4 regions of the Streptomyces sp. NPDC059900 genome follow, and region 3 is predicted to be linked to each of the others. Evidence: riboswitches for the same ligand, from Rfam matches in the RefSeq annotation. Region 3 holds a riboswitch; each other region holds the start of a gene.
The links. Region 3 has a riboswitch for cyclic di-AMP ahead of ACQKIP_RS01925 (M23 family metallopeptidase). Riboswitches for the same ligand answer to the same signal wherever they lie in the genome.
Positions count from the first base shown of each region.

Region 1: linked by a shared signal. The riboswitch ahead of ACQKIP_RS25825 (transglycosylase family protein) and the one ahead of ACQKIP_RS01925 (M23 family metallopeptidase) in region 3 are both predicted to bind cyclic di-AMP.
Region 2: linked by a shared signal. The riboswitch ahead of ACQKIP_RS18285 (NlpC/P60 family protein) and the one ahead of ACQKIP_RS01925 (M23 family metallopeptidase) in region 3 are both predicted to bind cyclic di-AMP.
Region 4: linked by a shared signal. The riboswitch ahead of ACQKIP_RS20585 (M23 family metallopeptidase) and the one ahead of ACQKIP_RS01925 (M23 family metallopeptidase) in region 3 are both predicted to bind cyclic di-AMP.

Region 1 is NZ_JBNNJZ010000228.1:353-5,019, forward strand. It holds gene ACQKIP_RS25820 (transglycosylase family protein) at 10-1,014, shown strand; cyclic di-AMP (ydaO/yuaA leader) riboswitch at 1,196-1,391, shown strand; gene ACQKIP_RS25825 (transglycosylase family protein) at 1,395-2,102, shown strand; gene eno (phosphopyruvate hydratase) at 2,330-3,610, shown strand; gene ACQKIP_RS25835 (FtsB family cell division protein) at 3,716-4,195, shown strand; gene ACQKIP_RS25840 (DUF501 domain-containing protein) at 4,261-4,667, shown strand, end outside.
Region 2 is NZ_JBNNJZ010000119.1:95-4,761, forward strand. It holds partial or broken gene ACQKIP_RS18285 (NlpC/P60 family protein) at 1-1,131, opposite strand, end outside; cyclic di-AMP (ydaO/yuaA leader) riboswitch at 1,140-1,296, opposite strand; gene pcrA (DNA helicase PcrA) at 1,540-4,074, shown strand; gene ACQKIP_RS18295 (M23 family metallopeptidase) at 4,096-4,667, opposite strand, start outside.
Region 3 is NZ_JBNNJZ010000005.1:10,033-14,699, forward strand. It holds gene ACQKIP_RS01920 (GntR family transcriptional regulator) at 124-828, opposite strand; gene ACQKIP_RS01925 (M23 family metallopeptidase) at 1,072-1,875, opposite strand; cyclic di-AMP (ydaO/yuaA leader) riboswitch at 1,888-2,051, opposite strand; gene ACQKIP_RS01930 (M16 family metallopeptidase) at 2,267-3,652, opposite strand; gene ACQKIP_RS01935 (M16 family metallopeptidase) at 3,649-4,667, opposite strand, start outside.
Region 4 is NZ_JBNNJZ010000147.1:11,218-15,884, reverse strand. It holds gene ACQKIP_RS20590 (PP2C family protein-serine/threonine phosphatase) at 1-871, shown strand, start outside; cyclic di-AMP (ydaO/yuaA leader) riboswitch at 1,142-1,288, shown strand; gene ACQKIP_RS20585 (M23 family metallopeptidase) at 1,300-2,385, shown strand; gene ACQKIP_RS20580 (aldo/keto reductase) at 2,519-3,463, shown strand; gene ACQKIP_RS20575 (PrsW family intramembrane metalloprotease) at 3,460-4,667, opposite strand, start outside.

The DNA.
Region 1 (4,667 bases), on a different contig from region 3:
GGCAACCGCATGCTCTCCGGCAATGGTCGTCACCGACGCCCCCGCCAGGCCCCGGCCCTGATCGTCGCGGCAGGAGTCGCCGGATCGGCGATCGCCATCCCGCTGCTCGGCGCCACCAGCGCGAGCGCGGCGGACACCGCCACGTGGGACAAGCTTGCGGAGTGCGAGAGCGGCGGGTCCTGGAGCGCGGACGAGGGCAACGGGTACTACGGCGGACTCCAGCTCTCGCAGGAGGTCTGGGAGAACTACGGCGGCCTCGACTTCGCCCCGAGCGCCGACCAGGCCAGCCGCTCGCAGCAGATATCCGTCGCCGAGACGGTCCTTGACGACCTGGGCCCCAAGGCCTGGCCGAGCTGCGCCCCGATCGCCGGCCTCACGCAGGGCGGCGCCGCCGCCGAGGTCGACCCGGGCGCGCCGATCACGACGGTGCCTTCCGACGAGTCGACGGAGTCGTCGGATTCGTCGGAGTCGACCAAGCCCGGCGGGTCCGGGGAGTCGGACGAGCCGAGCACGTCGCCGAGCGAGTCGGCCGACTCCTCGGAAAGCGCCGAGCCTTCGGACAAGTCGTCGGACAAGGACTCCGGTGAATCCGGCTCCGGCTCCGACTCCCGCGCCGACGACGAGGCGCGAGACAAGAATCACGACGAGCCGGGCGAGTCGGGCAAGTCGGATGACTCGGCCAAGTCCGGCCGTGACGATGCCACTTCGCCCGCCGCCACCCCCTCGGCCGGTGACGGCGAAGGCCGCCACCGCGGCGGCAGCGCGGACGACGAGGCCGCGGAGGACTCCTCCCGCGAGGGTTCGGGCCGGCACGCCTCCCGTGGCGACGAGCGCCAGCAGGACGGCTCCGACGGGACGTACACGGTCCGCTCCGGAGACAGCCTCTCGGTCATCGCCGACGACCTCGACGTGCGGGGCGGGTGGACCGAGCTGTACGCCGAGAACGAGGAGTCTGTCGGCTCCGACCCCGACCTCATCCTTCCCGGTCAGAGCCTCGATTTGGGCGAAAAGTAGGGGTAGTTGGCGAGTCGCTTTGCGCCTGATGTCCAGATTGGCGCAAGTGAGACATGGGTCTCAAAGGCCCTGATCGTCTTTGGAATTCGGCCGGGAGCATGCCTACGGTCGTGACCGCTCGCCACAGCGGGCCCCGCCGGTCGGTACGCCGAGTCCTGCCAACGGCCGTTCGGGAACAGTCGTCGCGCAAGCGCCGTAGGCAGGAGCGGGGGACCCAAGGTTTCCGCCCGGACCGGCCGTTGAACGGCCTCGTGAGAGCGAGGCGGGGAGACGGACGGAAACGGCTAGGGGTTAAGCCGCGCTCACAGAAGCGCGGCCGGGCAACTTCATCGGCCCGAACCCGACAGCTCACCTCGCAGGCGTCGGTGAGGGGATCACTCATGCTGTTTTCCAGCAAGGGCAAGCACCGCCGCCCGTCCAAGGCCACCCGTGTCGCCACGCTCGCCGGCGTCACCGGTGTCGCGGTCGCAGCCCCGCTGATGGCGGCCGGCCAGGCATCCGCCGCGACGAACTCCGAGTGGGACGCCGTCGCGCAGTGCGAGTCCGGCGGCAACTGGTCGATCAACACCGGTAACGGCTACACCGGCGGCCTGCAGTTCTCGTCGTCCACCTGGGCGGCGTACGGCGGCACGAAGTACGCGCCCAGCGCGGACAAGGCCTCCAAGGCCCAGCAGATAGAGATCGGCGAGAAGGTTCTCGCGGGTCAGGGCAAGGGTGCCTGGCCGAGCTGCGGCGTCGGCCTCTCGGGCGCCTCCAACGAGGGTGGCGGTGCGCAGGAGAGCGCCCCGCAGCAGACCCAGGAGCAGCCCAAGAGCCAGCCCACGCCGCAGACCGAGCAGCCGCAGCAGAAGGCCGCTCCCAAGGCCGAGGCGCCCAAGACCGAGTCCAAGAAGACCGTCGAGACCCCGACCGGCAAGAAGGTCAAGAAGGGCGACGGCGAGTACAAGGTCGAGAAGGGTGACACCCTCTCCAAGATCGCCGAGGCGAAGAACGTCAAGGGCGGCTGGCACAAGGTGTACAAGCTCAACGGCGACATCATCGACAACGCCGACATGATCTACCCCGGTCAGCAGCTCCACCTCAGCTAAGCGGTAGCTGCTGCCCGCCCCCGTCCCCACGGGTCCACCCCGCCCCCGGTGCGCGTATCCCCCGTACGCACCGGGGGCGGGGTATGTTTGTTCCGTTCGTAAACATTTTGCTCTCGGTTTGTCCACAGGACGGTCGGTCGGCTGGCTGTTGTCCGGGAGCCGGTTAGGCTCGTGTCCGCGGGGCCGACGCCCCGCGTACTCGCGTCACATCCCAGAAGGAGATGCTCGTGCCGTCCATCGACGTCGTCGTAGCCCGGGAAATCCTGGACTCCCGAGGCAACCCCACGGTCGAGGTCGAGGTCGGCCTCGACGACGGCAGCACGGGTCGTGCCGCCGTTCCGTCCGGTGCGTCCACCGGTGCTTTCGAGGCCATCGAACTCCGTGACGGTGACCCCAACCGTTACCAGGGCAAGGGCGTCGAGAAGGCCGTCCTCGCCGTCATCGAGCAGATCGGCCCGGAGCTCGTCGGGTACGACGCCACCGAGCAGCGCCTGATCGACCAGGCGATGTTCGACCTCGACGCCACCGACAACAAGGGCTCGCTCGGCGCCAACGCCATCCTCGGCGTCTCGCTCGCCGTCGCGCACGCCGCGTCGGAGGCCTCCGACCTGCCGCTCTTCCGCTACCTCGGCGGCCCGAACGCGCACCTGCTGCCCGTTCCGATGATGAACATCCTGAACGGCGGGTCGCACGCCGACTCGAACGTCGACATCCAGGAGTTCATGATCGCGCCGATCGGCGCCGAGTCGTTCTCCGAGGCCCTGCGCTGGGGCACCGAGGTCTACCACACGCTGAAGAAGGTCCTGAAGGACAAGGGCCTGTCCACCGGCCTGGGCGACGAGGGCGGCTTCGCGCCGAACCTCGACTCCAACCGCGCCGCGCTCGACCTCATCCTCGAGGCCATCAAGCAGGCCGGTTACGTCCCCGGCGAGCAGATCGCGCTCGCGCTCGACGTCGCCGCGTCCGAGTTCTACAAGGACGGCTCGTACGAGTTCGAGGGCAAGTCCCGCTCGGCCGCCGAGATGACCGAGTACTACGAGGAGCTCGTCTCCTCGTACCCGCTCGTCTCCATCGAGGACCCGCTGTTCGAGGACGACTGGGCCGGCTGGAACGTCATCACCGAGAAGCTGGGCGACAAGGTCCAGCTCGTCGGCGACGACCTCTTCGTCACCAACCCCGAGCGCCTGGCCCGTGGCATCGAGGAGAAGTCCGCGAACGCCCTCCTGGTGAAGGTCAACCAGATCGGCTCGCTGACCGAGACCCTCGACGCCGTCGAGATGGCCCAGCGCAGCGGCTTCAAGTGCATGATGTCGCACCGCTCCGGCGAGACCGAGGACGTCACCATCGCCGACCTCGCCGTCGCCACCAACTGCGGCCAGATCAAGACCGGCGCCCCGGCCCGCTCCGAGCGCGTCGCCAAGTACAACCAGCTCCTGCGCATCGAGGAGATCCTGGATGACGCCGCGGTCTACGCCGGTCGTTCGGCGTTCCCCCGCTTCAAGGGCTGAGCTTCTGAGCCCGGGCCCCGGCGCCGCTGAGTAGTTACGTACGTCCCCGTACTCGGTCCCGTACCGTGTGCGGGGACGTTCGTACGTATCGGGGAGGCGGCACACATGGCCGTGAAGGACCGCGACCGGTTCTCCACCGCGACCAGGCTGCGGCTGCTCGGCGAGCAGACCGCGGAGCGTGTCTACCGCTCCCAGACGAAGCGACAGGCGCGCCGTTCCCGGCTCACGGGACGCGCCGCGCTCCTCGCGCTCGTGCTCTGCTCGCTGGTCGTCGCGCTCGCCTATCCGATAAGGCAGTACGTCTCCCAGCGCGCGGAGATCGCCGAGCAGCGCAAGGAGCAGGCCGAGCGCCGCGAGAACGTCGAGAAGCTGCGGGACGAGAAGGCCCGCTGGCGGGACGACGCGTACGCGGAGCAGCGCATCAGGGACCGGCTGCACTATGTGATGCCGGGCGAGACCGGCTATACGGTGATCGATCCCGCGGCGGCGAAGAAGCAGCGCTCCGACCAGGGGGCGGCCGCCAGGCCCTGGTACTCCAACGTCTGGGACGGCGTCGACAAGGCCGACCGCCCGGACGAGGACTGACCTTCTCTCACCCATACCTCTCGCAGAGAACCCACCTCTCGTAGAGAACCGATCGAAAGACAGGCATGGAAACGCCCCCGCCGACCACCCCGCGCACCGAGCCCACCGACGCCGACGTCGAGGCCTTCAAGCAGCAGCTCGGCCGTCCGCCGCGCGGCCTGCGGGCCATCGCCCACCGCTGCCCGTGCGGGCAGCCGGACGTCGTCGAGACGGCGCCGCGCCTGCCGGACGGGACGCCGTTCCCGACGACGTACTACCTGACGTGCCCGCGGGCCGCCTCCGCGATCGGCACCCTTGAGGCCAACGGCGTCATGAAGGAGATGTCGGAGCGGCTGAAGACGGACCCCGACCTTGCCGCCGCGTACCGCAAGGCGCACGAGGACTACATCGCCCGCCGTGACGCCATCGAGGTCCTCGAGGGCTTCCCCAGCGCGGGCGGCATGCCGGATCGCGTGAAGTGCCTGCACGTCCT
Region 2 (4,667 bases), on a different contig from region 3:
CGGCTTCGGGGCGTGGATCATCTTGCCGTCGCCGATGTAGATCCCGACGTGGCTGATGTCGTCGTAGAAGAAGACCAGGTCACCAGGCTTGGCGTCGGCCGTCTTCACGGTCGTGCCGACCTTCACCTGGTCCCACGTCGTACGCGGCAGGGAGATCCCCGCGGCCTTCCACGCGTCCTGGGTGAGCCCGGAGCAGTCGTACGAGTCGGGGCCGGTGGCACCCCACACGTACGGCTTGCCGATCTGGGCCTCCGCGAAGTTGATGACCTTCGCGGCCTTCGTCGCGTAAGCGCCGTCCGTGCCGCCGGAGCCCGTGCCGGAGCCGGAGCCGGTGTCGGAACCGGAGCCCGAGTCGGGGGTCTCCTTGTTCTTCTCGCGCTCCTTGGCGGCGGCCTCTTCAGCCGCCTTGCGCTTGGCCTCCGCCTCGGCCTCCTGCTTGCGGGCCAGCTCGGCGGCCTTGCGCTTGGCCGCCTCTTCCTTCTTCTTCTCGATCGCCGCGAGCCGCGCCTTCTCCTCGGCCGTCAGCTCCGAGAGCAGCGTGCGCGCCTTGCCCAGCTTCTCCTGGACGTCCTGCTTGCTCGTCTTGAGGTCGTCCCGCGAGTCGCTCAGCGTCTGAAGGCTCTTGGCGGCCTTCGTGCGCTGCTTCGTCGCGGCGGCCTGCTTCGTCTGGTAGTCGTCGACCGCCTTCTTCTGGCGCGCGGTCAGCCGGTCCGACAGATGGTTCTGGTCGAAGTACCCCTGCGGGTCGTCGGCCAGCATCATCGTGGCGGTCTCGGAGACGGCGCCGGTGCGGTACTGCGCAGCGGCGAACGAGCCCAGCTCCTGGCGGGCCTCGTTCAGCTTGTCGGTGCGCTCGGCCACGTCGTCGAGCAGGGTGTCGACCTTCTTGCGCTGCTTGTCGGTGCGCTCCTTGGCCGAGTTGTACTTCTGTGTGGCCACGCCCGCCTGGTGGTAGAGGTCGTCCACCTTCTTCTGGACCTCTTCGAGGCTGGGCTTCTGCGGTGCGGACGGTGCCGCCTGCGCGCTCTGTGACAGCAGGGCCACGGAGGTGAGGGCCGCCGTCGTGATGCCGAGGGCGGGAGTGGCGCGTAGGGCGGCAATGCGGGTCCGCGGCTTGCGGTGCGACGCCAAGGGAGGCGACTCCTTCCGTAGACCGCCTACCGGGTTAGCTGTCGGGTTCGGGCGGGTGGTTCCGGAAGGTTGCCCTACAGTCCCGTACTGCGTACGGGACCGATTCACCCCAAGTTCATCGTGGGTCCCCGGCTCCGAGGAGATCGAACTCGGCGGAGGCCACACGTTACCGGCGGGGTTCGCCGGTGGGAGTACGAGCAGCCCGCGCAGCACGCTAGCCAACTCGTGTGGTCCGTGTGAAGGTTGATGTTCGATATGCCCGATACATTTTCGTTACTTTACGAAGCTCTTGACGCGGGCACGTCGCGCCTAAGCGGAGAGTAATCGTCCGCGGGCAGGGCGTAGGCTGAGTGACGTGGCCGGAACCCGGGGCGGGTTGTCAGTGGGGCCGCCTAGACTCGGGAGGCGATGAGCAGCCTCTTTGATGACAGCTTCCTGGCGGACCTCAAGCCCTCGCGGGCTTCGGAGGAAGAGCCCCCGCCACCGCCCGAGGACAGCGCTCCGGAATCCATTCCGGATGATCTGTTCGACGGGAAGTTCGACGCGCCCGCACCGCGCGACGCGCACTACCGCGGCGGCGCCCCGCGCCCCGTGATCGACCCGGCGGCCCTCCTCGACGGTCTCAACGAGAACCAGCGCGCGGCCGTCGTGCACGCGGACTCCCCGCTGCTCATCGTCGCGGGCGCGGGCTCCGGCAAGACCCGGGTCCTCACGCACCGCATCGCGCACCTCCTGGCCGAGCGGCACGTGCACCCGGGCCAGATCCTGGCGATCACGTTCACGAACAAGGCCGCCGGCGAGATGAAGGAGCGCGTCGAGCAGCTCGTCGGCCCGCGGGCCAACGCGATGTGGGTGTCGACCTTCCACAGCGCGTGCGTCCGCATCCTGCGCCGCGAGTCGAAGAAGCTCGGCTTCACGTCCTCCTTCTCGATCTACGACGCCGCGGACTCCAAGCGCCTGATGGCACTGGTCTGCCGTGACCTGGACATCGACCCGAAGAAGTTCCCGCCGAAGTCCTTCAGCGCCAAGATCTCGAACTTGAAGAACGAGCTGATCGACGAGGAGACCTTCGCAGGTCAGGCCGCCGACGGCTTCGAGAAGACGCTTGCCCAGGCATACGCGATGTACCAGTCGCGGCTGCGCGAGGCGAACGCCCTCGACTTCGACGACCTGATCATGACGACGGTCCACATGTTCCGCGCGTTCCCGGACGTCGCCGAGCACTACCGCCGCCGCTTCCGGCACGTGATGGTCGACGAGTACCAGGACACCAACCACGCCCAGTACGCCCTGGTGCGAGAGTTGGTCGGTCCTTCCGGGGGAGAGGGGGACGACCCGGCCGAGTTGTGTGTCGTGGGTGACGCCGACCAGTCGATCTACGCCTTCCGCGGCGCCACCATCCGCAACATCCTCCAGTTCGAGGAGGACTACCCGGACGCGACGACGATCCTCCTGGAGCAGAACTACCGCTCCACGCAGACGATCCTGACCGCCGCCAACGCCGTCATCGAGCGCAACGAAAGCCGCCGCCCCAAGAACCTGTGGACCAACGCGGGCGCGGGTGCGGGCATCATCGGCTATGTCGCCGACACCGAACACGACGAGGCGCAGTTCGTCGCCGACGAGATCGACCGGCTCACCGACGCGGGCGACGCGAAGGCCGGTGACGTCGCGATCTTCTACCGGACGAACGCGCAGTCCCGTGTCTTCGAAGAGATCTTCATCCGCGTCGGCCTGCCCTACAAGGTCGTCGGTGGCGTGCGCTTCTACGAGCGCAAGGAAGTCCGGGACGTCCTCGCGTATCTGCGCGTGCTCGCCAACCCGGAGGACTCCGTCCCGCTGCGGCGCATTCTCAACGTACCCAAGAGGGGCATCGGCGACCGCGCCGAGGCGATGATCGACGCGCTCTCGCAGCGCGAGAAGATCTCCTTCCCGCAGGCGCTGAAGCGCGTCGACGAGGCGTACGGGATGGCGGCCCGCTCGGCGAACGCCGTCAAGCGTTTCAACACGCTGATGGAGGAGCTGCGGACCATCGTCGAGTCCGGCGCGGGCCCTGCCGTCGTCCTGGAGGCCGTGCTCGAACGGACCGGGTATCTCGCCGAGCTCCAGGCCTCGACCGACCCGCAGGACGAGACGCGCATCGAGAACCTCCAGGAACTCGCCGCCGTGGCCCTGGAGTTCGAACAGGACAGCGGTGCGGGCGGCGAGGCCGGTGCAGCCGGTGAGAGCGGCGAAGGCGGAGGGGAGACCGAGGGCGCAGAGGACGCGGGCGCGGGCACCGGTGCTTCGGGCACGCTCTCCGAGTTCCTGGAGCGGGTCGCGCTCGTCGCCGACTCGGACCAGATCCCCGACGAGGAGGACGACGGCTCCGGGGTCATCACACTGATGACGCTGCACACCGCCAAGGGCCTGGAGTTCCCGGTCGTCTTCCTGACCGGCATGGAGGACGGCGTCTTCCCGCACATGCGCTCCCTCGGCCAGGTCAAGGAGCTCGAGGAAGAGCGCCGCCTTGCGTACGTGGGCATCACGCGCGCGCGGGAGCGGCTCTACCTGACGCGGTCCTCGATGCGCAGCGCCTGGGGACAGCCTTCGTACAACCCGCCCTCGCGGTTCCTGGAGGAGATCCCGGAGGCGCACCTGGACTGGAAGCGGACGGGTTCCGTCGGCGCACCGGCATCCTCGGGGCCCGCAGCGGGAATCGCCTCCTCCTTGTCGTCGTCGCGCTCGCGCACCGGGGGCGCGCAGGGCTTCGCCACGCGCCGCGCCACGGAGAAGCCGGTGGTCGCACTGTCGGTGGGGGACCGGGTCACGCACGACCAGTTCGGCCTCGGGACCGTGGTCGGGGTGAAGGGCACGGGCGCGAACGCCGAGGCGACGGTGGACTTCGGAGAGCCGAAGCCGAAGCGGCTGCTGCTGCGGTACGCGCCGGTGGAGAAGCTGTAACGCGCGCGGCGGCGGCCGGAGTTACGTCGGGTCGAGGCCGTGGCTGCGCAGCCACGGCAGCGGGTCGATCGCCGAGCCGCCGCCGGGACGCACCTCGAAGTGCAGGTGCGGACCCGTGGAGTTGCCGGAGTTCCCGGAGAACGCGATGGGGTCGCCGGCCTTGACCGGGCCGCTGGAAACCTTGTGCGTGGAGAGGTGGCAGTACCACGTCTCCGTGCCGTCCTTGGCGGTCACGATCGCCATGTTGCCGTAGGCGCTGTTCCACTTCGTGGAGACGGTGCCGTCGGTGGCGGCGAGCACCTCGGTGCCGTACGACACCGGGAAGTCGATTCCGGAGTGCGCGGACATCCAGTTGATGCCGGCCTGGCCGTAGTACGCGCTCAGGCCGTGCTGCTTGACCGGCAGCGCGAACTTGGGGCGCAGGCGCTCCTTGCGCGCGGCTTCCTCGGCGGCCTTCTTCTCGGCGGCGACCTTCTCCGCCTTGAGGTCGATGCGCTCCTGGGTGCGGCTCGCGCGGTCGGCGAAGTCACCGGCGTCCGCGGAGAGGTTGGCCAGCTGCGTGTCGAGCTTGTTGTTGGCGGCGGAGGGCTGCA
Region 3 (4,667 bases):
GAATTCGAGGGCGGGCCCTTCGCCGTTTTTGCGCACCCCGCCGAATACCGAGGACTTATCCCGGATTCGGGCAGCAGAAATAGCACCCCGCCGAATAGCACTTCTTTGTATACGGCGCCTCTGTTAATGCCGGAGGCCCACCGTGTTTACGGCATGTTGCGAATCCCTCACACGATCACGGCCCACGGCCCGGTGACCTTGCGGAACAAAGCGCGGCCGGTGCGCGGCCGTCGACCGTTCCGCGTGGGCCGCGGCGAGCGACCTGGCCCGTTCCGCGTCCCCGCGGGCGACCGCGTCGACGATCGCGGCGTGCTCCGCCCAGGACTCCGCGGGAGCGGCCGGCCCCTCGACGACGTACATCCAGGCGATCTTGTGCCGGAGCTGGGTGAGCAGCGCCGTGAGGCCGGGGCTGCCGGACGACTGGGCGAGCGTCTCGTGGAACCAGCCGCCCAGCGAGCGCAGGTCCTCGCTGTGGCCGCGCCGGGAACGCTCCTGGCCGAGCCTGACGAGGCCGCGCAGGACCTTCAGATGGGCCTCCGTGCGGCGCTGCGCGGCACGGGCGGCGCCGAGCGGCTCCAGGAGCAGGCGGATCTCCAGGAGGTCGGCGGCCTCCTGCTCGGTGGGCTCGGCCACGCAGGCGCCCGCATGCCGGCGCGTGACGACGAAGCCCTCGGCCTCCAGGGTGCGCAGGGCCTCGCGCACGGGGACGCGGGAGACTCCGTAGCGGCGCGCGAGCAGTTCCTCGGTGAGCCGGCCGCCCCGTTCGTAGACACCGGAGACGATGTCGTCCCGGATGGCCGTGCACACCGAGTGCGCGGGAATGCGCATGACCTGACCTCCGCCTTAATCCCCGCGAAACGCGGTCGATCGACGCTTTTTCAGTGACTCTATTGCAGAGCGACTGAATTTCCGATGGCTGGCCAGAATCCATGGATACTTTTGGCCAAAGGTGATGCGTGACCAAAGGCGGCGGGGACGTGACCAAAGGAGGCGGGGAACGACGAAAGCCCCGGCTCGCGATGAGCCGGGGCTTTCGGTGAATCGGGTGTGCGTCGCGCGGGCCGCCGTGGATCAGACGTTGACGCCGTGCGAGCGGAGGTAGGCGACCGGGTCGATGTCCGTGCCGTAGTCCTCGCCGGTGCGGGCCTCGAAGTGCAGGTGCGGGCCGCTGGAGTTGCCGGTGGAGCCCGACAGGCCTATCTGCTGGCCCGGCGTGACCGCCTGGCCGACGGTGACACCGAGGGACGACATGTGGCCGTACTGGGTGTACGTGCCGTCGTTCATCTTGATGACCACGTTGTTGCCGTAGGCGCCGCCCCAGCCGGCCTCGACGACGGTGCCGGAGCCCACCGCGTGGACCGAGGTGCCGGACGCGGCGTGGAAGTCGATCCCGGTGTGGCTGCCGGAGGACCACATGCCGCCGCCCGCCTGGTAGCCCGTGGAGACGGACGAGCCGGAGACCGGGGCGACGTAGGTGTTCAGGCGCTTGCGCTCGGCCTCGCGGGCGGCGCGCTCCTTGGCCTCGCGCTCCTTCTTGGCCTTGGCCTTCGCCTCGGCCTCGGCCTTGCGCTTGGCCTCCTCGGCCTTCTTCTTGGCGGCCTCTTCGGCCTTCTTGGCGGCCGCGGCGGCGTCGGCGGCCTGCTGCTGGGCGGTGGCCTGCGCGTCGATGCTCGCGGCCAGCGAGTCGCCGACGGAGACGGCCTGGGTGAGGCCGGTGTGCTCGAGGGCAACCGCGTCGTCGGCGGCGAGCGCCGGAGCGGCCAGGCCTCCGATGACACCGGTGGTGGTCAGTGCGGCGACGCCCGCCACATTCGCGGTCGTGCGCGTGAGGCGGCTCGGGCGACGGTGCTTCCCGGTGGCACGGGTAAACGCCATGAAGCGGCTGATCCTTTCCTTCCTTCTCGCCTACCGGGTTAGCTGACGGGTTCGGAGCAGGAAGGTCTCCTACGAGTCCCTCACCTCACGGCAAGGTTCCCGATTCACCCCAAGGGGACATGTGGGTCCCCGGCTCCCCTGGCTCGCGCCGTACGGGGACTCGGCGATGACTGTCCGGTGCCGCGGGTGCGGCGTACTGCATGACGAACAGCCGGACCAGACGCTAAGCGTGGCGTCTTTCAAACGACAAACGGATCAGAGCTTTTGTAGCGCACGCCACAGGGCAGACACGTAACCTCCGTACTAATTCGGACATATGGGGACCCCAGTGGCTAATTCCAGCCACTGGGGTCCCCATATGTCCTGACTGTCACTCAGGCTGTCACCGTGCTCAGCCGGTGACGACACTCACTTCGCCGATGCCGAGCGCCCTGACGGGCTCCTCGATCTGCGCGGCATCGCCGACGAGCACCGTCACGAGCCGGTCCACGGGGAAGGCGCTCACCACGGCGGCGGTGGCCTCCACGGTGCCGGTCGCGGCCAACTGGCGGTACAGCTGGGCCTGGAAGTCGTCGGGCAGGTGCTGCTCGACCTGGTCGGCCAGGGTGGCCGCGACGGACGCCGCCATCTCGTACTTGAGCGGGGCCACGCCCACCAGGTTCTGCACGGCGACATCGCGCTCGGCGTCCGTGAGGCCTTCGGCGGCGAGGGTGCGCAGGACCTTCCACAGGTCATCGAGGGCCGGTCCCGTGGACTCGGTGTCCACGGAGCCGCTGATGGCCAGCATGGCGGCGCCGGTGCCGTCCGGAGCCGAACGCAGGACCTGGGCGAACGACCGTACGCCGTAGGTGTATCCCTTCTCCTCGCGCAGGACGCGGTCCAGGCGCGAGGTGAGGGTGCCGCCGAGGCAGTACGTGCCGAGCACCTGGGCGGGCCAGACACGGTCGTGCCTGTCCGGTCCCACGCGACCGATGAGCAGCTGCGTCTGGACGGCGCCCGGGCGGTCGACGATCACGACACGCCCGGTGTCGTCGGCGGTCACCGGGGGCACCGGCCGCGGCTGGGCCGTGCCGCCCGTCCAGGAGCCGAGGGTGTCGGCGAGGACGGCGTCCAGGTCGGTGCCGGTGAGGTCGCCCACGACGACGGCGGTCGCCGTGGCGGGACGCACGTGCTTCTCGTAGAAGGCACGCACCGCGGCGGAGTCGATGGCCTTGACCGTCTCCTCCGTGCCCTGCCGGGGCCGCGACATGCGCGAGGTGGCCGGGAACAGCTGCCGGGAGAGCTCCTTGGCTGCGCGGCGCCCCGGGTTGGCGGCCTCGTGCGGGATCTCGTCCAGGCGGTTGGTCACGAGGCGTTCGATCTCGCTGTCCGCGAAGGCGGGGGCGCGCAGGGCGTCGGAGAGCAGACCGAGCGCCTTCGGCAGACGGGAGACCGGGACCTCCAGGGAGACCCGGACGCCGGGGTGGTCGGCGTGCGCGTCCATGCTGGCGCCGCAGCGGTCGAGCTCGGCGGCGAAGTCCTCGGCGGAGTGCTTGTCGGTGCCTTCGTTGAAGGCCCTCGCCATGATCGTGGCGACGCCGTCGAGGCCCGCGGGCTCGGCTTCGAGCGGCGCCTCCAGGTGGATCTCCACGGCGACGACCTGCTGGCCGGGGCGGTGGCAGCGCAGCACGGTGAGGCCGTTGTCCAGGGTGGCGCGCTCGGGCGCGGGGAAGGCCCACGGCCGGGCGGCGCCCGCTTGCGGCTGCGGGTGGAACTGCATCGTCGCGGCCTCGGTCACTTCGCCGCCTCCTCTTCGTCCTCGTCGGTGGCTTCGGGGCCCGCTGTGTCCGCTGCGTCGGCTGTGTCCGCTACGGGTTCGTACACGAGCACCGCGCGGTTGTCGGGGCGCAGGCGGGCCGCTGCGGCCGCCTTGACCTCTTCGGCGGTGACGTCGAGGACACGCCCGACGGCGGTCAGGGCGAGCTGCGGGTCGCCGAACAGGACGGCGTAACGGCACAGTTCGTCCGCGCGGCCCGCGACCGTGGCGAGCCGGTCAAGCCACTCGCGCTCCAGCTGTGCCTGGGCGCGCTCCATCTCCTCCTCGGTGGGGCCCTCTTCCGCGAAGCGGGCGAGCTCCTCGTCGACGGCGGCCTCGATGACGGGCACCTCGACGTCGCCGGACGTCTTCACGTCGAGCCAGCCCAGCGAGGGGGCGCCGGCGAGCCGCAGCAGGCCGAATCCGGCCGCCACCGCGGTGCGGTCGCGGCGCACGAGGCGGTTGTAGAGCCGGGACGACTCGCCGCTGCCGAGGACCGTGAGCGCCAGGTCGGCCGCGTCGCACGCGCGCGTGCCGTCCTCCGGGAGGCGGTAGGCGGCCATCAGGGCGCGGGCCGGGACATCCTCCTCGACGACCTCGCGCAGCTCCTTGCCGATGACGTCGGGCAGCGAGCCGTCACGCGGCGGCTGCTTGCCGTCGTGCGAGGGGATGGACCCGAAGTACTTCTCGACCCAGGCGAGGGTCTCCTCGGGGTCGATGTCGCCGACGACGGACAGGACGGCGTTGTTGGGCGCGTAGTACGTACGGAAGAAGTTCCGCGCGTCCTCCAGCGTCGCCGCGTCCAGGTCGGCCATGGAGCCGATCGGGGTGTGGTGGTAGGGGTGGCCCTCGGGGTACGACAGGGCGGTCAGCTTTTCGAACGCCGTGCCGTAGGGAACGTTGTCGTAGCGCTGGCGGCGCTCGTTCTTGACGACGTCACGCTGGTTCTCCATGGATTCGTCGTCGAGCGCGGAGAGCAGCGAGCCCATGCGGTCGG
Region 4 (4,667 bases), on a different contig from region 3:
GGAAGCCGTCACGGAAGTGCTCACGGTCCTGACCGTGGCCGTGCTCGCCGTCCTGATCAACCGCGTCGTGAGCCGCAGCGACGAACAACTCGCCTCCGCCCGCTCCATCGCCGAGGCCGCCCAGCGCGCCGTACTGCCGCAGCCGGACCCCCGGATCGGCGGGCTCGACGTCGCCGCGCGGTACGAGGCCGCGGAGGCGGACGCGTTCATCGGGGGTGATCTGTACGCGGTGCAGGACACCTCGCACGGCGTACGCGTCATCGTCGGCGACGTGCGGGGGAAGGGCATGGGCGCGGTGGCGGCCGTCGCCGTCGTCATCGGGGCGTTCCGGGAGGCCGCCGAGCAGGAGTCCACGCTGGAGGCGGTGGCGCAGCGCCTGGAGCGGGCACTGGCGCGCGAGGGCACGCGGCGCGACGGGCTCGACGACTTCGAGGGGTTCACCACCGCCATCCTCGCGGAGATCCCGCACGGCGGAGGTCCCGTACGCCTGATCAATCGCGGGCATCCGGGGCCGCTCCTCCTGCACGGCGACGGACGGCTGTGCGTCCTGTCCGCGACCGAGCCCGCGCTGCCGCTGGGGATGGGCGAGCTGGGGGCCTGGCCGGACCGTGCGGACGAGTCGGAGTTCCCGCCGGGGGCGATGCTGCTGCTCTACACCGACGGGCTCTCCGAGGCGCGCGACTGGCGGGGCGAGTTCTACGACCCCGCCGCCCGGCTCGGCGGCCGCATCTTCCCCGGCCCCGACGGACCCGACGCGCTGCTGTCCACGCTCGCCGAGGAAGTGCGGCGGCACACCGGCGGCGGGACGACCGACGACATGGCTCTGCTCGCGGTGCGGCGGCCTTCGGCGCCCAGGACCGACGCAAGATAACGCGGGTCGACGCCAAGTGAGGCGGGCCGATGTCACGGGCCGTGACTGAAGGACCTCACTCCGCATAACAACTGACGTACTGTCAAGGAGATGTGAAGCTGCGGTGTGTGAAGAAGTGACGACAACTCGCCCCGTTCCGAACCCTCGTGTCCCATTAAGTACAGGCCAATGACGTTAACGATCAGTCGGAACGGCTTGGAATACGACCCTGCTGTCTATTAACGTTCGATAACGCAGCGCGGTCGTCCCAGCCGTCACTCGAGGCGGCTCCGCGCGCACGCGCCTAATCCCGAAAGGGAGCCGGGGAACCACCAATTGGGGTGAATCGGGCATCTGTGCATCCGTGCCAGGTGTTCGTAGGAGACCTTCCTGCTCCGAACCCGTCAGCTAACCCGGTAGGCGAGAAGGAAGGAAAGGAGTGCGCCCCCGTGGCGTCCAACCGCCCTGCCCCCCAAGGCGCGTACGTACCGAATGACGACGATTTCGGTGGGTATGACGAAAATTCCTGGGAGGAATGGAACCCCACCGAGGAGTCCATCCGTCCCGTCCGCGGCAGGCACCGCGTGCACAAGCGGGGCGGTGGCGGGCTCGCCCGCAGCTCCACGGTTCTCGGCGTGGGCGTCATCGCCGCCGTCGGCGCGGGCGGCATAGCCACCGCGCAGGGCGGCAAGCCCCCGGTCTCCATCGAGATGCCGGACATGTCGGCGGTCACGGACTCGCTGCCGGAGGCCAAGTCGCTTCCGGGCGTCGGGTCTTTGATATCCGGCGACTCCTCCGACTCCGCTGCCGCGGACAACGGCGTGACGGTTGCCGCCGCGCCCCTGAGCTCCGCCGGCCTCAGCAGCGCCGACGCCGAGCAGGGCACCACGGACGCGGGCGAGGCACTGCGGGCGCGCATCATGGAGCAGGCCGAGAACCAGCAGGACCAGGCGGACGACGCGGTCCAGAAGGCGGCCGAAGAAGCCGCCGTCAAGCAGGCCGCCGAACAGGCCGCCGCCAAGCAGTCCGCGGCCGAGAAGAAGATCGCCGCCGAGAAGGCCGCCGCGAAGAAGAAGGCCGAGGCGGAGGCCAAGAAGAAGGCCGAGGCTGAGCGCCTGGCCAAGCTCGCGAAGAGCTACACGCTCCCCGTCGCCTCGTACACCCTCACCGGCACCTTCGGTCAGCCCGGTTCCATGTGGTCCTCCGGCTACCACACCGGCCTGGACTTCGCGGCTCCCACGGGCACGCCCATCAAGGCCATCCACTCCGGCACCATCAAGGAGGCCGGCTGGGCTGGGGCGTACGGCTACCGCACGATCCTCGAACTCGACGACGGCACCGAGCTCTGGTTCTGCCACCAGTCCTCGATGAGCGTCAGCGTCGGCCAGAAGGTCACCACCGGCGAGACCATCGGCCGCGTCGGCGCGACCGGCAATGTCACCGGCGCCCACCTCCACCTGGAGGTCCACCCGGGCGGCGACTCCACCGGGGTCGACCCGGCGGCGTGGCTGCGCGGCAAGGGCCAGTCGCTCTGAGGTAATCCCGGAACCCCGGCGGTCCTGGCGACAACCCCCCGACGCCAGGGCTGCCGGTTCGGCATGCCCGCCAACCGGGTGCCGCGGGCCTGCGCTGCGGAATGCTGTGATCCGTATGGGCGTTGATCCCCGTATGACTTCTCTCCGCAAGCTCGGCTCGTCCGACCTCGACGTCTTCCCGCTCGCACTCGGCGGCAACGTCTTCGGCTGGACGGCCGACGAGGACCGGTCCTTCTCGGTGCTCGACGCCTACACCGCCGCAGGCGGCAACTTCATCGACACCGCCGACGTCTACTCGGCCTGGGTGGACGGCAACAAGGGCGGCGAGTCCGAGACCGTCATCGGCAACTGGCTGGCCGCGCGCGGCAACCGCTCGGACGTCGTGCTCGCCACCAAGGTCGGCGCCCACCCCGATTACAAGGGCCTGTCCGCGAACACCATCAAGGCCGGTGCCGAGGAGTCGCTGCGCCGCCTGCGCACCGACTACATCGACCTCTACTACACGCACTACGACGACCCCAGCGTCCCCGTCGAGGAGATCATCGGCGCGCTCGACGACCTGGTGACGTCCGGCAAGGTGCGCGCCATCGCCGCATCGAACGTCACCCCCGAGCGCCTCCAGGAGTTCCTCGACTTCTCCGACCGCGAGGGCCTCGCGCGCTACACGGCGCTCCAGCCGCACTACAACCTCGTCTCGCGCGACACGTACGAGGGTTCGCTCCAGGAGGTCGCATCGCGCTCGGGCCTTGCGGCCGTCCCGTACTACGCGCTCGCCTCCGGCTTCCTGACCGGAAAGTACCGCCCGGGCACGCAGGTCGACAGCGCGCGGGCCGCGGGCGCGGGCAAGCACCTGGAGACCGAGCGCGGCCGGCGGGTGCTCGCCGCGCTCGACGAGATCGCCGAGGCCCGCGGCGCCGAGCACGCGACCGTGGCCCTTGCGTGGCTCGCGGCGCAGCCGACGGTGGCGGCGCCGATCGCGTCGGCCCGTACGGTCGAGCAGCTGCCCGCGCTGCTCGCGGTGGGTGACCTGGAACTGACGCAGGCCGAGATCACGGCCCTCACCACGGCCTCCGCCTAACCGCGGTAGGGGTTGTACGCGGGGTAGGGCGCGGGGTAGGGCAGCGCGGGCTGGGCGTGCGGATATCCGTACGGGGGCTGGTGCTGGTGCTGGTGCTGCGGGTAGGGCTGCTGGTATCCGTACGGCTGCGGATACCCGTAGGGCTGCTGGTACCCGTACTGCGGCGGCATCGGTACGAGCACCGGTGCCGTCACGCGTGCCGCGTAGGCCAGGGCGGGCCGTGCGGCCTCCCGGCGCTCCCACAGGGCGTTCAGCAACTCCCGCTCCCGTACGACGAAGTCGGCGCCCGCGCGGCCCTTGCGCCCGCGGTGCCGCAGGAGCGCGAGAGACGTCGCGTACGTCTCGTACTGCGCGACCGTGCGCGCCGCGGCCTTGCCCTGGGCGTAGGAGGCGTAGTCGCGGGCCAGGGTGCGGGCGCGCATCGTGCCGAGGGCGTACGGCTCGGGGGCGCTGAGCCAGCCCGCGAGCACGTACGCGGGCAGTTCGGCGCGCACGATGCGCAGGCCGCGCTGCCTGATCCAGATCACCAGCCAGGTGAGCAGGCCGAACGCGGGCAGCATGAAGGCCGCGTACACGGCGAAGAAGCCGTAGTCCCCGAAGCTGGCCGAGCCGTTCCACAGCGCGTGCAGGCCCATCGCCAGGAGGAGTCCGCCGAGCGGGAGCAGGACGCGGCGCCAGTTCTGCCGGTCGGCGCTGAGCGCGGCGATGCCGAAGCCGATGCCGGTGAGCACGGTGAAGAGCGGGTGCGCGAAGGGCGACATCACGACGCGTACGAAGAAGGTCGCCGCCGTCACGGACGCGAGCCCCGTGTCGCCGTTGAGCTGGTCGGTGCCGAAGGCGCTGCCCAGATAGAGGATGTTCTCGGTGAACGCGAAGCCGGTCGCGGTCACTCCGGCGATCACCACGCCGTCGACGATGCCGGTGAACTCGCGTCTGCGGAAGAGGAAGACGAGCAGCACGGCTGCCGCCTTCGCGCTCTCCTCGACGATCGGCGCTATCACCGTGGCGCCGAGGGTGTCGGCGCTGGTGGGGTCGGCGGTGGCGGTGGCTATCCAGCGGGTCGCGAAGCTGTTCGCGACGATCGCTATGAGGGCTGCGGCGCAGGCGCCCCAGGCGAAGGCGAAGAGCAGATTCCGCCAGGGGCCCGGCTGGACCCGTTGCAGCCAGCGGAAGGCGGCCACCAGGAGCGGCACGGGCAGCGTCG